Regions from separate parts of the Streptomyces sp. NPDC007157 genome, predicted to be linked through region 1. Evidence: predicted binding sites of a transcription regulator. Region 1 holds the regulator's gene; the other holds the start of a gene.
What was found. Region 1 encodes HrcA, which represses chaperone genes, less so after heat shock. Its sites were predicted from a motif close to TTNGCACTCNGNNNNNCNGAGTGCNAA; they were not measured.
Positions count from the first base shown of each region.

Region 1 (3,407 bases):
GGCCAGGAACCCCAGCCCGCCCGCCTCGGACACGGCGGCGGCGAGCTGCGGCACGGAAACCCCGCCCGCCATCGGGGCCTGCACGATCGGAAGCGGGAAGAGATCGGTCAGTGCGGAGGACATGACGGCATGTTGTCACGTCCTCCGAACAAGACCGAATCGGGCCGTCCCTTTGGCACATGCCAGATATTTCCGGGCCGAAGGGACGGCGCCCCGGCCCGGCGAGCCGTCAGCGCCCGTTGAACGCGTCCTTCAGCCGGCTGAACAGACCCTGCTGCCCCGGCTGGAACTGCCCCGTGGGCCGTTCCTCGCCACGCAGCTTCGCCAGCTCGCGCAGCAGCCGCTCCTGCTCGGGGTCGAGCTTGGTCGGGGTCGTCACCTCGACGTGGACGATCAGGTCGCCCCGGCCGCCGCCCCGCAGATGCGTGACACCGCGCCCGTGCAGCGGGATCGACTGCCCGGACTGGGTGCCCGGCCGGATGTCGACCTCCTCCATCCCGTCCAGCGTCTCCAGCGGCACCTTCGTACCGAGCGACGCCGCCGTCATCGGAATCGTCACCGTGCAGTGCAGGTCGTCGCCGCGCCGCTGGAACGTGGAGTGCGGCAGCTCGTGGATCTCGACGTACAGGTCGCCGGCCGGACCGCCACCGGGCCCGACCTCGCCCTCGCCGGCGAGCTGGATCCGGGTCCCGTTGTCGACACCGGCCGGGATCTTCACGGTCAGCGTCCGCCGCGACCGCACCCGCCCGTCACCGGCGCACTCCGGACACGGCGTCGGCACGACCGTACCGAAGCCCTGGCACTGCGGGCAGGGCCGCGAGGTCATGACCTGGCCCAGGAAGGACCGGGTCACCTGCGACACCTCGCCGCGACCGCGGCACATGTCACACGTCTGGGCGGAGGTGCCCGGCGCCGCGCCCTCACCGTTGCAGGTGTTGCAGACGATCGCCGTGTCGACCTGGATGTCCTTGGTCGTGCCGAAGGCCGCCTCGTCGAGCTCGACCTCGATCCGGATCATGGCGTCCTGGCCGCGCCGGGTGCGCGACCGCGGGCCGCGCTGCGACGCGGTACCGAAGAACGCGTCCATGATGTCCGAGAAGTTCCCGAAGCCACCGGCCCCGAAGCCGCCCGCGCCCGCGCCGCCGCTCTGCGAGAGCGGATCGCCGCCGAGGTCGTAGACCTGCTTCTTCTGCGGGTCCGAGAGCACCTCGTAGGCGGCGTTGATCTCCTTGAACCGCTCCTGGGTCTTCGGATCCGGGTTGACGTCCGGGTGCAGCTCGCGCGCGAGCCGACGGAAGGCCTTCTTGATCTCTTCCTGCGACGCGTCGCGGCGCACGCCGAGAACGGCGTAGTAGTCCGTGGCCACTTACGACTCCGCCAGGATCTGTCCGACGTACCGTGCCACCGCTCGTACCGCTCCCATCGTTCCCGGGTAATCCATGCGGGTCGGTCCGACCACGCCGAGTTTGGCGAGTGCCTCGCCGCCCGAACCGTAGCCGACCGACACCACGGACGTTGAGTTGAGTCCCTCGTAGGCGTTCTCGTGACCGATGCGTACGGTCATGCCCGAATCCCCCGCCTCGCCCATGAGCTTGAGGAGCACGACATGCTCCTCCAGGGCCTCCAGGACGGGCCGGATCATGAGGGGAAAGTCATGTCCGAAGCGGGTGAGATTGGCGGTGCCGCCGATCATCAGCCGCTCCTCGTTCTCCTCGACGAGCGTCTCCAGCAGAGTGGAGAGCACCGCCGAGACCGTACCGCGGTCCTCGGCCTCGAAGGCGTCCGGCAGGTCCTCCACCAGCCGGGGCACGTCCGAGAACCGGCGACCGGCGACCCGGCTGTTGAGCCGTGCCCGCAGATCCGCCAGCGACGACTCCCCGAAGGGCGCCGGGCAGTCGACCATCCGCTGCTCGACCCGCCCGGTGTCGGTGATCAGCACCAGCATCAGCCGGGCCGGCGCGAGCGCGAGCAGCTCCACGTGCCGCACGGTGGACCGAGTCAGCGACGGATACTGCACGACCGCGACCTGCCGCGTCAGCTGCGCCAGCAGCCGCACCGTCCGCGCGACGACGTCGTCGAGGTCGACGGCGCCGTCGAGGAAGTTCTGGATGGCCCGCCGCTCGGGCGCGCTCATCGGCTTCACACCGGCGAGCTTGTCGACGAACAGCCGGTAGCCCTTGTCGGTCGGGATCCGCCCGGCGCTGGTGTGCGGCTGGGCGATGTACCCCTCGTCCTCCAGGGCGGCCATGTCGTTGCGCACGGTCGCCGGGGAGACGCCGAGGTTGTGCCGCTCGGTCAGCGCCTTCGACCCCACCGGCTCCTCGGTGCCGACATAGTCCTGGACGATGGCGCGCAATACCTGAAGCCTGCGTTCACTCAGCATCCAGCGCCACACCTCCAGAAAGTCGTCCCCGCGGCCTTTCGGGTCTTTCGCCTGGCACTCTGCGAGCCCGAGTGCCAGCATCCCCGGCCCAGTGTACGGCCGTCGGGTACCGACTGGGCAAGGTCGGCGAGGACCCGGGGCGTTCTACCGCTAGCGTCGCGGTGTGACGGTGACTTGGGAAGAGCTGGGCTGGGAGCGGGTGGCCGAGGGGGTCGGCCGGTGCCGGCTGCCGGGCTGGGACTGCACGGCCGGGCTGGTCCTCGGGGCCGGGCCGGTCCTGATGGTGGACGCGGGGTCGAGCCTGGCGGAGGGCGCGAGGTTGCGCGGGGAGGCGCAGCGGCTGGCCGGGCGCCGTGTGACCCATCTCGCGCTCACCCATCCGCACTTCGACCACGTCTTCGGCACCCCGGCGTTCGCGGGCACGGACGTGTACGCGGCGGCGGGCGCGGAGGCCGTCCTCGCGCACGGCCGCGAGGCACTCCGCCTGGACGCGGTCCGCAACGGCCTGCCGGCCCCGGAGGCCGAGGAGGCGGCCGACGCGCTGCCCCTGCCCCGCCGTCCGGTCTCCGGCGAGTGGGCTCTCGACCTCGGCGACGGCCGCCGGGCCCTGCTGGCCGACGTGGGCCCCGGCCACACCCGCCACGACCTCGCCGTCCTCGTCCCCGGCGACCCGCCGGTGGTTTTCTGCGGCGACCTGGTGGAGGAATCCGGCGACCCCCAGGCCGGCCCCGACGCCGTACCGTCCCGCTGGCCGGCCGCCCTTGACCGGCTGCTCGCCCTCGGCGGCGACGACGCCCGGTACGTACCCGGTCACGGAGCGGTGGTGGACGCGGCCTTCGTACGACGGCAGCGCGACGCCCTGGCCGCTCGTTTCGGCGTGTCGTGACCACGCCGCCACCGCTTCTCCTATCGTCATCCGAATGCGCCAGTACTCCGCCGACCTGACCCCGCCGTGGAAGAAGCCGAAACCGGCACCGGAGGTGGCCGCCGAACCCGGCCTGGTCGTCGAGGAACCCGGCACCGG
Region 1 covers NZ_JBEYFE010000008.1:237,713-241,119, reverse strand. Annotated here, with positions in the region: gene ABZ642_RS17550 (nitronate monooxygenase) at 1-123, opposite strand, end outside; gene dnaJ (molecular chaperone DnaJ) at 230-1,366, opposite strand; gene hrcA (heat-inducible transcriptional repressor HrcA) at 1,367-2,383, opposite strand; gene ABZ642_RS17535 (MBL fold metallo-hydrolase) at 2,547-3,269, shown strand; gene ABZ642_RS17530 (DUF3097 domain-containing protein) at 3,304-3,407, shown strand, end outside.

Region 2 (3,407 bases), on a different contig from region 1:
GGTTGCGCACCTTCTCGACGACGACGCCACCCTCGAGACCACCGTTGACGGCGATCTGCTTGAGCGGGGCCTCCAGGGCGAGCTTCACGGCGTTGGCGCCGGTCGCCTCGTCACCCTCGAGCTCCAGCTTCTCGAACACCTGGGAGGCCTGGAGCAGGGCCACGCCACCACCGGCGACGATGCCCTCCTCGACGGCCGCCTTCGCGTTGCGAACGGCGTCCTCGATGCGGTGCTTGCGCTCCTTGAGCTCGACCTCGGTCGCGGCACCGGCCTTGATGACGGCGACGCCACCGGCGAGCTTGGCCAGGCGCTCCTGGAGCTTCTCGCGGTCGTAGTCCGAGTCGGACTGCTCGATCTCGGCGCGGATCTGGTTGACCCGGCCCTGGACCTGCTCGGTGGAGCCGGCGCCGTCGACGATGGTGGTCTCGTCCTTGGTGATGACCACCTTGCGGGCGCGGCCCAGCAGGTCGAGGGTCGTGTTCTCCAGCTTGAGACCGACCTCCTCGGAGATGACCTCGCCGCCGGTGAGGATGGCGATGTCGTTCAGCATCGCCTTGCGGCGGTCACCGAAGCCCGGGGCCTTGACCGCGACGGACTTGAAGGTGCCGCGGATCTTGTTGACGACCAGGGTCGACAGGGCCTCGCCCTCGACGTCCTCGGCGATGATCAGCAGCGGCTTGCCCGACTGCATGACCTTCTCCAGGAGCGGGAGCAGGTCCTTGACGGAGCCGATCTTCGAGTTGGCGATCAGGATGTACGGGTCGTCGAGGGACGCCTCCATACGCTCCATGTCGGTGGCGAAGTACGCCGAGATGTAGCCCTTGTCGAAGCGCATACCCTCGGTGAGCTCCAGCTCCAGACCGAAGGTCTGGGACTCCTCGACGGTGATGACGCCTTCCTTGCCGACCTTGTCCATGGCCTCGGCGATGAGCTCGCCGATCTGGGTGTCGGCGGCGGAGATGGAGGCCGTGGAGGCGATCTGCTCCTTGGTCTCGACATCCTTCGCCTGCTCGAGCAGGGCACCGGAGACGGCCTCGACGGCCTTCTCGATACCGCGCTTCAGGGCCATCGGGTTGGCGCCGGCGGCGACGTTGCGCAGGCCTTCCTTGACCAGGGCCTGGGCGAGCACGGTCGCGGTGGTCGTACCGTCACCGGCGACGTCGTCCGTCTTCTTGGCGACTTCCTTGACCAGCTCGGCGCCGATCTTCTCGTACGGGTCCTCCAGCTCGATCTCCTTGGCGATGGACACACCATCGTTGGTGATCGTGGGGGCGCCCCACTTCTTCTCAAGGACGACGTTGCGGCCCTTGGGGCCGAGGGTGACCTTGACGGCGTCGGCGAGCTGGTTCATACCGCGCTCAAGGCCGCGCCGCGCCTCCTCGTCGAACGCGATGATCTTGGCCATGTGAAGTGGTCCCTCCAGGACTGGGGGTGAGTCTTCGGACCGCGCCCGCGCCCGCGACGGACGGCTCGCCGACCCGTGGGTTCCTTGCCCCACCCGGCCTGCGGGCCTCACCGACCCGGTCCATTTTTGTCACTCTCACCTTCAGAGTGCTAACGCCAATGATTAGCACTCGCCCATGCCGAGTGCAAGCGCCTCCGGGAGACTGGGCCGCGCCGGGGCCGGGCGCGGGGCGCCGCATCGGGCCGCACCCAGGGCATGCGCCGCCCCTCTCGTCCCGGGCATGCCAAAGGGCTCGTAACCCATGACTCCCCATGGGATACGAGCCCTCCGACAAAGAAAGAAGAACGACGCTGTCAGTCGGCGCGTGCTTCAGCTGGTCGCGAGCCGGACCATGTCCGCCTGCGGCCCCTTCTGGCCCTGCGAGATCTCGAAATCGACCCGCTGACCTTCCTCCAGGGTGCGGTAGCCGTCCATCTGAATCGCACTGTAGTGGACGAAAACATCCGCACCACCGTCGACCGCGATGAAGCCGTACCCCTTCTCCGCGTTGAACCACTTGACGGTGCCCTGAGCCATGCCTAACTCCCCTATTACTGGCCCTTGCACAGATCCACACTTCGCGGATCCGGGTCAGACCTCACCCCCCAATGGTTGGGGGCGTGCGCCGGAACGCGTCGACCGCGGCTGAATGTATCTGTCCAACTGCCGTCTGCAACAGGTCAATCGGACGAGAATTCTGGACGGGAAGGGTCCGGAATGTAGCAAGAATTCGGCCGAATTCAGGGCAAGTCGGGCCCCATAAAAGCCGCGAAAGCCGCATATAACCCGCGCACTTTGGCTACTTCTTGTCGGGTCAGCGGTATCGAATACGGGGCTCCCGACCTGGAGATCGGGACCGCGTTCCCCAACTGTACCGCGCTCAACCACACAGAATTGCCCCCTCCGCTTCTCTCACGGAGGGGGCAATCCAATGAACAGTGGGTGATCGGCGTTACCGAAGGTAATGTTCGGTCATTCGATCAGCCTGTCAGCAGGTCAGCCGCCGGCCACGGCCGGGATGATGGAGACGCCGGCACCGTCCGGGGTGGCCGTCTCCAGTCCCTGCTCGAACCGCACGTCGTCGTCATTGACGTACACATTCACGAACCGGCGCAGCTTGCCCTCGTCGTCGAGAACACGGGCGGCGATCCCGGTGTGGTTCTTCTCCAGGTCGGAGATGACCTCGCCGAGGGTGCCGCCTTCGGCGCTGACTTCTGCCTGACCACCGGTGTAGGTGCGCAGGATGGTGGGGATGCGAACGGTGACGCTCACGTTTGAACCTCCGATCGGGGGCAACGCCCTGTTTTTCTACGGCTGACTCAGGCGAGCCCGGCCTCGCGGAAAGACTCGAGATTCGGACGGATGGTCGCCGTGAGCCCCGTCCCGGCCACGGCGTCCAGCGTCTTCAGTCCATCACCCGTGTTGAGTACAACGATCGACTTCGCCGGATCGATCAGCCCATTCTCGATGAGCTTCCTGGTGACTCCGACCGTCACCCCGCCCGCGGTCTCCGCGAAGATTCCCTCGGTCCGCGCGAGCAGCTTGATCGCGTCGACGACCTGCTCGTCGGTGACGTCCTCCACCGCACCGCCGGTACGGCGCGCGATGTCCAGGACGTACGGCCCGTCGGCCGGGTTGCCGATGGCCAGCGACTTGGCGATGGTGTTCGGCTTCTGCGGCCGCACCACGTCGTGGCCCGCCTTGTACGCCACCGACACCGGCGAGCACCCCTCGGCCTGCGCGCCGAAGATCTTGTACGGCTTGTCCTCGACGAGCCCGAGCTTGATCAGCTCCTGCAGCCCCTTGTCGATCTTCGTGAGCTGCGAGCCGGAGGCGATCGGAACGACCAGCTGGTCCGGGAGCCGCCAGCCGAGCTGCTCGCAGATCTCGTACGCCAGGGTCTTGGAGCCCTCCGCGTAGTACGGCCGCAGGTTGACGTTGACGAAGCCCCAGCCCTCGCCGG
Region 2 covers NZ_JBEYFE010000010.1:241,848-245,254, forward strand. Annotated here, with positions in the region: gene groL (chaperonin GroEL) at 1-1,405, opposite strand, end outside; gene ABZ642_RS20730 (cold-shock protein) at 1,775-1,981, opposite strand; gene ABZ642_RS20735 (MoaD/ThiS family protein) at 2,441-2,716, opposite strand; gene thrC (threonine synthase) at 2,764-3,407, opposite strand, start outside.
Region 2: groL (chaperonin GroEL) is a predicted target of HrcA. The motif match lies at 1,568-1,594, and genes of this name have one in related genera.